Psychrobacter arcticus 273-4: one gene and its partners. The protein of the gene in region 2 interacts with the protein of the main gene of each other region in a pairwise test. Links are inferred from orthologs where the notes say so. Each region holds a gene or a part of one and is shown on either strand. Other genes may lie near its edges. The genes, in order: mrcB, PSYC_RS10635 and mtgA.

Evidence for each region.
Region 1: the proteins of PSYC_RS10635 (region 2) and mrcB interact in binary tests that used the Escherichia coli proteins (3 or more experiments, as listed by UniProt). The link is inferred for Psychrobacter arcticus 273-4 from one-to-one orthologs.
Region 3: the proteins of PSYC_RS10635 (region 2) and mtgA interact in binary tests that used the Escherichia coli proteins (3 or more experiments, as listed by UniProt). The link is inferred for Psychrobacter arcticus 273-4 from one-to-one orthologs.

Annotation. Positions count from the first base shown.
Region 1 is NC_007204.1:1,783,046-1,786,285, forward strand. Bases 36-3,113 are described here. They hold mrcB (penicillin-binding protein 1B), read left to right. Parts: upstream 36-371; coding sequence 372-2,855; downstream 2,856-3,113. Other genes in these bases: PSYC_RS07620 (tetratricopeptide repeat protein), read left to right, coding at 2,955-3,113. Also shown: PSYC_RS07610 (heavy metal translocating P-type ATPase), read right to left, coding at 1-12; more of PSYC_RS07620, read left to right, coding at 3,114-3,240. UniProt on the Escherichia coli protein: Cell wall formation. Synthesis of cross-linked peptidoglycan from the lipid intermediates.
Region 2 is NC_007204.1:2,525,817-2,528,978, reverse strand. What follows is about bases 69-3,068. They hold PSYC_RS10635 (peptidoglycan D,D-transpeptidase FtsI family protein), read left to right. Parts: upstream 69-524; coding sequence 525-2,612; downstream 2,613-3,068. Other genes in these bases: PSYC_RS10630 (UDP-N-acetylmuramoyl-L-alanyl-D-glutamate--2,6-diaminopimelate ligase), read left to right, coding at 2,684-3,068; PSYC_RS10640 (cell division protein FtsL), read left to right, coding at 69-528. In the rest of the region: more of PSYC_RS10640, read left to right, coding at 49-68; more of PSYC_RS10630, read left to right, coding at 3,069-3,162. UniProt on the Escherichia coli protein: Essential cell division protein that catalyzes cross-linking of the peptidoglycan cell wall at the division septum. Required for localization of FtsN.
Region 3 is NC_007204.1:2,037,957-2,041,021, forward strand. Bases 71-2,973 are described here. They hold mtgA (monofunctional biosynthetic peptidoglycan transglycosylase), read right to left. Parts: upstream 1,914-2,973; coding sequence 1,227-1,913; downstream 71-1,226. Other genes in these bases: ppk1 (polyphosphate kinase 1), read right to left, coding at 71-1,054; PSYC_RS08555 (glutaredoxin family protein), read left to right, coding at 2,187-2,495; PSYC_RS08560 (FAD-linked oxidase C-terminal domain-containing protein), read left to right, coding at 2,733-2,973. Also shown: more of ppk1, read right to left, coding at 1-70; more of PSYC_RS08560, read left to right, coding at 2,974-3,065. UniProt on the Escherichia coli protein: Peptidoglycan polymerase that catalyzes glycan chain elongation from lipid-linked precursors. May play a role in peptidoglycan assembly during cell division in collaboration with other cell division proteins.

The DNA of each region.
Region 1 (3,240 bases), 740 kb from region 2 along the record:
AATACTGGACATAATCGCACTTATTTCCTTTAGAGAAAACGTTAACCTAATTGCTTTACGTTAATGCTCTCTTCTGATCTACTCGATAGCGATAAATACCGCTATTTTAAATGGCTATTGTATTATGCTATGTGGCACTGTTCATTATTCTTATTTAAAAAATATAGCGCTACAGTGATAAAAAGCGGCTAATACTATTAGTATCATTACCAACGTATTCATATAGATTATACTATAAGCTGAGACTCTCAGTAGTATAACTCCTTAACGCTGAGAGCGAATGAATGCCTGTGTTGATGATGATAGATTGAAAAATTTGTCAATTTGCGTCATTATGAGGCAGTTTTTTATCCCAAAATGGTGTGTCATCAGTGCAAAAATCTCATTCTAAGCAACCACAGTCCTCTAAGCCTGCTATCAATACGCTACCTTCCCAGCAGCGCGGCATGGTGTTTAGTAGTATTTTATTAATTATTGTCATCGCTGGCATGGTGCTATTGGCACTGTATTTGGTCAAACTTGATCGTACTATTACCCACAAGTTTGAGGGTAAACGCTGGGATATTCCTGCCAAAGTTTATTCGCAGCCGCTTGAATTGTATAAAGGCGCCAATATCGATAAAGACACTATGAAGACGTGGTTTGAGTTGCTCAATTATCAAAGCGATAAAGCCTATGATCGCACCGGCACTTATCATAAATCGGGTAACACCTATTTTATTCATACACGTGGTTTTACTTATAGCGCCAACGATATAGACCAAGAACAAGTCATCAAAATGACCATTGCTGGTAATAAAATTGAGTCGGTACAAAGCACCATACCGGCGAAAACAGGCATTATTCGTCTTGAGCCGGTCAATATCGGCGGTATTTACCCTGATAGCAATGAAGACCGCATGGTTGTCTCGTTAGATCAAGTACCGCAGCCGCTTATTGATGCGCTGATAGCGACAGAAGATCGTGGTTTTTATGAGCATAAAGGGGTATCGATACGCGGTATCGCCCGTGCGGTCATCAATAACTTCTCTGGCGGTTCGCGCCAAGGTGGCTCGACCATCACCCAGCAGCTGATCAAAAACTTTTATCTCAATTCCGACCGTACGATGAAGCGCAAAGCCAATGAAGCCTTGATGGCTGTACTACTTGAGCTGCATTATAGTAAAGATGAGATTTTGCAGGCCTATCTCAACGAGATTTATTTGGGTCAAAACGGCAAACGCTCTATTAATGGTTTTGGGTTGGCATCACAGTTTTATTTTGATAAGCCGCTCAATGAGCTGCGCCTAGATCAGCAAGCACTGCTTGTCGGTATGGCAAAAGGACCGAGCGTTTATAACCCGCGTCGTCATCCAAACGATTCAAAAGCACGCCGTGATGTGGTGCTTAGTAATATGTTGGCTGTTGGCACGCTCAGTCAAGAAGACTATGATACAGCATTAAAAAACTCACTTGGGGTGGTTGATAAGCCTGTTGAAGGCAAAAGCCAATTCCCTGATTTTTTAGACATCGTCAAACGCGAATTAAATAAAGTTTATTACTCTGATGACCTCAAAAACGAAGGTCTGATTATCATCAGTACCATGGACCCTATTGCCCAGTTGGCAGCGGACAAAGCAGTTGAGAGAAAACTTGGCGAGCTACGCCGTAGTGGCAGTAAAACCAAGGACTTACAAGGGGCTCTAGTCAGTGCTAACCCTGAAACTGGTGAGCTGGTTTCTGTCGTGGGTAGCGGTAGCGAATTTACTGGCTTTAACCGTGCGGTCGATGCCAAACGCCAAGTAGGTTCATTATTGAAGCCGATTATTTATATGACCGCTCTCGAAAGTGGTCGCTATAATTTAGCAAGTTCGGTTGATGATTCTCCCATTACGGTCAGTCTAAGTGACGGTACCGAGTGGAATCCTAAAAACTATGACAATCGTGACCATGGCTACATCCCCTTTACCACGGCGCTATCGCAGTCTTATAACCATAGCGCTGTACGCTTAGGGATGGAGTTTGGGGTCGACACCTTTGCTAAACAATTAAAACGCATGGGTGTTAAAGAAAAAGTACCACCTTATCCTTCAGCATTATTGGGCTCAGTCAACCTAAGCCCAATGGATATGCTTGGGGTCTATCAAGTTTTTGCGACGGGCGGTTTCCGTACCCCTATCCACAGTATCCGTAGTGTGATTGATGATCGCGGTAGTATCCTACAGCGTACGGGATTAAATACTCAGCGCAGCATTCCGCCTGAGACCAACTTTTTGATTAACTATGCTTTACAAGACGTCGTTAAAAACGGTACGGCTAGACGCGTACAATCGCTTGGTAGCAATCTAAACCTTGCCGGCAAAACAGGTACTACCAATGATTACCGTGATGCGTGGTTTGCCGGTTATAGTGGCAACTATGTCAGTGTGGTTTGGGTTGGACGTGATGACAATAAACCTATTGGGCTTAGTGGCGGTAGCGGCGCTTTACCAGTTTGGGTCGATTATATGAATCGTCTAAAATTGACACCTGTTGCGCTGCCTGAGCCAGAAGGTATTGAATGGCTGTGGTTAGAGAACAACTCAGGTAAGCTGTCAAATGAGCGCTGTGCCAGCGCACGCTACTTGCCTGTAATGTCAGCATATTTACCACAAGAAGCCAGCAGCTGTGCTATCGGCTTATATCAACAAGAACGTATGCGTGAGCAAATGCAGTGGCAAAATCAGCAAGGCAATATCAATAAGCAACGTCGCCATGAAGGATTAGACATTCCAAATGGTGAAGCCATTAATAATGACAGCAATGATGCCGAGCAAGATGGGGATACATCCAATCGTGCAGATACTTGGTACGACCGTGCCGTTGAATGGTTTTAGTTAAATGCTTCTATTTCAGTCGTAATAGCTGAATGTTTGACTTTACATGTTAGTAGCTGAACGATTTTAAGATTTTTAAAACTTAAAAAGGGTTTTAATATGGCGTTATCTATATTGCAAGCGTTCTTGACTCGGCAAATGACTGAGACTCAGTCTAAAAAACAGCCAAAGCATTTACATACAGCACTTTTAATCAGTGCTTGTTTTGGCATGCTAAGCTTAAGTGCTTGCCAGACTGCACCGACTGCAATAAAAGCGCCTCCTGCTCAAACCATGCCATCAAGCAGTAGTCAAAAAACCACACAACCTGCACAGCCTATAACAGTGATGCAAACCCCTAGCCCTGATCACAGTGGTTATGAAAGTATTGAGAGCACTAAAGTTG
Region 2 (3,162 bases):
AATGGTTATCGCTTTTTATATTTTGAAGTTCATTTTTTTGAGATCGTCATGGCAATATCTGACAAACCTGAAAACCGCCGCGCTGCCACGCCACCAAATACCGATGTTGGCGACTTATTTGTGCGTAAATTTAATGTATCGAGCATTTATGTGGCTATATTGATACTGTTGGCGGCTGGTATTGTATGGAGTGGCATCAAAACGGCTGAAGGTGTTCAACAATATCGTCAGGATTATAAAACCTTGCAAGACATGAAAAAACAAGAGCGAAAATTACAGGTTGAGCATCAACGTCTGCTTATTGAACAGCAGACCTTTAGTGCGACGCCGCAGATAGCCAGTCGTGCGGTTGCTGAACTTGGCATGTTTTCACCAACACTCAAAGATAAGCTGATTATTCAGCCAGGTGCAGCGACAGCAGTCGCATTGGTTGACCCAGATGCCAAAAAACTTGATGCAGATACCGTTGCCACTAATGACTCTGATATTATTGAAAGCGATGCGACTGTTGCGGAGGCAGGGCAATGACTGATAAAAAAACCAATGCTAAAGCTGCCAGCAAAAAACCAGCCAGTGGCAAGGTCACTAAGCCACTACGCCGTGCTAGTGCTGCAAAGTCTGGGCAAAAAAGCCAAAAACCGGATGATAAATCAGCCGATAGCTGCAAGAGCAAGCTATTTGGTCGCCTAAAAAAGAATGAAGAGCAGGGTGCTTATACCAGTGTCAAAAACCTAAAAAGCAAAAGAGCATTTTTGGGTAAAGCGTCTGGTGCTTCCTCTCGCGGCGGTGTTGAGCAGGATAAAAACCGTTTTCGTCTGATTTGGGGCATAGCGCTGCTTATTTTAGTAGCGCTTATCGGTCGTGCTTACTATATTCAAGTTGCCAATACTCAGTTTTATCAAGATAAGGGCAATGAGCTAATCACCAGCGTACGCACGCAAAAATCCTATCGTGGCATGATTACGGATCGCAACGATCTGCCCTTGGCCATCAGTGCACCACTCGCGACAGTCTCTTTCAGTCCGCACGATTATGCCCGTGAATATTACGAGCTTAAGCGTATTATTATCACCAATCCTGAGAGTCCGCAGCTCCTCGCACGTATGCAGAAGCGCTTGGATAATATGGATTTGACCACGCTTGCGGCGGCTGCCAATATTTCGGTAAATGAGCTAAAAAGAGCCACGGCTATCGACCCTACTATCGATGTAACTGATGAAGTAGCGGTCAAAGCAGCGCTGCCATCGGGTGCAGGATCGCATTATTTACCACTATTGAATAAAGTAACGCCAGAGATTGCCCAAAGTATTAGCTCGCTTGGCTTTCCTGGTGTCAATGAGAAAAATTTCTTTCAGCGTTATTATCCGCAGCCGCAGCCTAACTCGCAGTTACTGGGTTTTATGGGGCAAAATACCAACGATCCTGAAGGCGGTTACGAGGGGCGTGCTGGTATCGAACGCCAGTATGAAAAAGAGCTGGCGGGCGATGATGGTAAGGTTTTGGTACTCAAAGATGCCAAACAAAACAGTCTTAAAGAAATTAAACAGGTTGAGCCAGAAGTACCAGGCAAAGATGTGACGTTGACCATTGATTCGCGTCTGCAATATTTGCTTTATAAAGAGCTTGAAAAGGCAGGGCGTTTGCAAAAAGCGCGCTGGTCAACAGGTATGGTGGTCGATGTACAAACCGGTGAAGTGCTAGCGCTATCGACATGGCCGTCATTTAATTCCAATAACCTGAATGAGATGACCGGTGAAAACCAGCGTAACCGTGCACTCCTTGATGTCTTTGAACCTGGTTCAGTCATGAAGCCATTCACCGTTGCTGCGGCTTTAGATTCAGGGAAATATACTGCCACTACCTTGATCGATACCAATCCTGGCTCTATCCGTGTCCGTGGTTATACCATTCGTGACCATGATAATCTAGGGCGAATTACGATGGCAACGCTACTACAGAAATCCAGTAACGTCGCCTCGACCAAGATTGCTTTGTCTCTACCAGCTGATGGCATTACCAATATGCAAAAGCAGTTTGGCTTTGGGTCAAAAACACCACTGCAATTCCCAGGTGAAGGTAGTGGGCTTGTGGTCACACCGAAAGAAAAAGAAACTTCACGACGTGCAACGGTCAGTTATGGCTATGGCATACAAGTAACACTGGCACAGATAGCGCAAGCTTACTCAGCACTGGCGGCAGGTGGGGTGATGCACCCGTTAACGTTGACTAAAAATGACAAAGCGCCGCCAAGCAAACGCATTATGGCGCACGAACAAGCGATGGCCATCGTACAGATGATGGAAAGTGTCACGGAAGACGCTGGTACTGCTAAAGGCGCAGCCATTGATGGCTATCGCGTTGCTGGTAAAACAGGGACCTCGCGCCGTATCAATCCAAAAGGCGGTTACTATACCGACCAGTATCGCAACGTCTTTGCGGGTATGGCACCAGCGTCCAATCCAAAGCTGGTCGCTGTGATGTTAATCGAAGACCCGCGTGGTCAGATTTATGCTGGTTTAACCGTGGCTCCTGTTTTTCATAATGTTATGAAAGAGGCGCTGCGTTTATATAATGTGCCTTTAGATAAGCCATTAAAAACTGAAGCTCAATAGACATAAAAGTAAGTTTTTTAAATATTCAGCTCTTAACCATTTGATGTGTTTTAACCGTTTAGGATGTACCAATGACCCTGTCTACCTCGTCGCCAAGCACTACCACAGTTACCTTGCAACAGCTGTTTGAAGCCAGCAGCAGCGATAGACATCTTCCACCGCAGGTATTAACAGCGAATCTGGCAGCATCTGTTAGCGAGTCATCGAGTTCAAATTTATCGAATCAAGTGTCATCGAATCAAATGACGGCTGTTCAACTGGATTCGGTTGTCAACATTCCATTCCAGCAGTTCTGTTTAGACAGCCGTCAACTAATCCGCAACGAAGCGTTCGCCTTATTAAAAAGCCATACACCAAATTGCCAAAAAAGTCGCGATTACCTTTATCAAGCCGCTAACAATGCGGCTTTTATCCTATCAGAGATTGACCCTCTCGCCTTGATTGCCACAGGTAATATACCACCTCATGCAAATCTTGAATTAACTCCTGATAATGCAAAATATATAGCACAGCAGCAATTAGATGCCTTGCCTTGCCCCGTATTATATGT
Region 3 (3,065 bases), 490 kb from region 2 along the record:
GCTCAAACTCATTGAGCAAATAATCACTGATTGGGGTCGGACATTTGGTGGTCACTTCAAGTCGTACCTTATCACCAAAGCGGCGGTTTTCAAGCTCACCCTCTAATGCTTTAGCAATGTCATCGACGTCATCTGCCAAGTCCAAATCAGCATTACGCGTCAACCTAAACTGATGGCAACCGGTGACATTCATACCGGGGAATAGCTCACCGATATGCTCATGAATCACTGCCGATAGCATGACATGATGCTCTTTGCCACCAGTCAACTCATCAGGCAGACGAATAACGCGTGGCAAGCTACGCGGCGCGGGTACGATAGCCAAATTGATATCGCGACCAAAGGCATCTTTGCCCTCTAACGTCGCAATAAAGTTCAAGCTTTTATTGACCAAGCGCGGGAATGGGTGTGCAGGATCAATGCTAATGGGCGTCAATACTGGCGATACCTGCTCAGTAAAATAGCGCTTCATCCATGCTGATTGCTCGGTATTAAGTTCATCGCGCTTTAGATAACGGATGTCTTCAAGCGCCAATGCTGGCAAGATATCTTCATTTAAAATACGGTATTGCTCAGCGATGGCATCATGGGTCACGGCTGATATTTCATTAAGAATTTCACTTGGGCGCATACCGTGAACGCTAGTGGATACATCACCCAGACTGAGCTTTTGCATGATACCTGCCATGCGAATCTCAAAAAACTCATCGATATTGGAGGAAAAAATCATTAAAAAGAATAAACGCTCAAGCAAAGGATGGCGGGGATCTGCCGCTTGTGCCAAGACCCGCAGATGAAATTGCAATAAAGACAAGTCGCGATTGATATAGCTGCTGGGTGAATAATTGCCATCTTCCGAGCGTTGCCAATCAACCTCGGCTAAGACTTGGGTGCTACGCAGATCGTGAAGGCTGTCATCGGTAGGAGGATTACCGGTATTAATGACACTGTCTGCGTTGTCTGTGTCACTCTCTCTATTGACATCATGATTCGCATCAAGATATTCCTCAATAACATCAGCTGCCTTATCACTACTACTGCACTTATTATCCATCTCTGACACGTTACTACTCCTTTACTGTTATCAACCTGCCATTATTTTTATATCAATCTTATGCTGTCATTACTTTTATACCATACTTTTTATTATTGTTATTTTATAAACAAGGCTGTCTCGTGTTTAGGCTGTCTTGTATTGAATATATCATCATTAAATGTCGCTACAACTAAGCAGATTGTGGCAATATCGCATTTTTCATACGTTTTTTGATAACACGTTGTTTTTTGCGCAGGCGCTTGTCACCTTGATTATCTTGATAATACTTTGGGTTGGTTAGCATGGCGATCAGTAACGCTGATTCATCACGATTTAGGTTATTTGCCGTTTTATCAAAGTAATGCTGCGCGGCTGCCTCGACACCATAAATACCATTGCCAAACTCTGCCACATTCAAATACGCGGTCAAAATTCGCTGCTTATCCCACAAGGTTTCAATCATTATGGTGAGAATAGCCTCTTCAGCTTTACGGGTATAAGATCGGTGCGAAGTTAAAAATAGGTTTTTAGCCAATTGTTGGGTAATAGTTGAGCCGCCCGCCGACATCTTGCCATTCGCTTCATTCTTTTTCCTTGCCGCCTCAATACCTTTCATATCAAAACCGTTATGCTGACTAAACGTTGAATCTTCACTGACAATCGCCGCTTGCTTAGCAGATTTGGCAATGGCGTCATATTCAACCCAAGTTTGGCTAACATCACCGCCCGTAATGCGATGGGTAAGCATAAACATGCTGTTATTGATCGGCTGCGTTTTCCAAATTAATAGCAGCCCTGCGACCAACACATGGAATGCGACGACCAACACCATCAATGCCAATAATAGTCGTTTGATAAATTTGCCAAAACTTGTCATGCGAGTTGTCCAAGTGATTGAAAAGATAAGAAGAGAAAGTAAGAAGCACGCCGCCAATCATGGTGACTCTAAAGAAAGGAACCATAAATAGCAGCTCATCTTACCTAATCTCACAATCGCTGTCATTATTTACCCCACTTCTTTATCATGTCACAGAGTACACGTAAAAAGATTCAGTAAAAACGACAGCAGAATAACTGCTTTTTTGCCGTCTAAGAATATGAATATTGTATTTATGCGCTTTGCATTAAGGATTAACATAAGAGAGTAGCTATGTACGAGAATAATAATATAGGAACATTACGCGCACGTATGATTGAAGAAAAGCCTGAGCTTGGGTCTCCTGAAAATACGGCTAAATGGTGGCTGCTCGGCACCTCAGGCTGTCATTTATGCGACATGGCTGAACAGCTGATGACACAGCTGCAAGCGGTGCAACGCATTACCTATGAGCATGTCGATATTGCCGACTTTGATGAGCCACTGATGATGGAGTTTGCGACGACTATTCCAGTCATCTTGACACCGACAAAGCGCTTAAATTATCCGTTTTCGATCATGGATTTACAGCGTTTATTGTAACCCTGCCAGCGCCTGCGCGCTTATTTAACACAGCTGTGAAACAAGCTTCATTCCTACTAATTTAAAACATTACCTATTATTTTATTCAGTTTTAGCCAATATATTGATAGCCAACCTTTCCTTTTTTTTATTAGCAACTTAAGGTTGCTTATGTAATAATGCAGCGAGTATCGACAATTTAGTGAATATCGACAATTTAGTGAGTATCGACAATTTAGTGAGCAAAGGAAAGCCACCATGAATCAGAGCTTAAGACCTGATAAAGCCGCTCTAGTAGAGCTGTTTCGCGATTTTATTGAGCCTCAATATGTGATCAATGATGAGGAGACCCAAAAGCCTTTTGAGTGTGATGGCTTATCGGTGTATTGCGATATGCCGCTCATTACGGTGCTCCCAAAAACCGTTGAGCAGGTTTGCGAGGTGATGCGTATCTGTTATCGCTATCAAATCCCTGTGGTGGCGCGCGGTGCCGGTACTGGTTTGTGTGCAGGCGCGATGCCCAACCCTGATGGCGTCTTATTGGTGTTGTCCCGATTTAAGCATATCCTTGATATTGATCCGCTTGCCCGT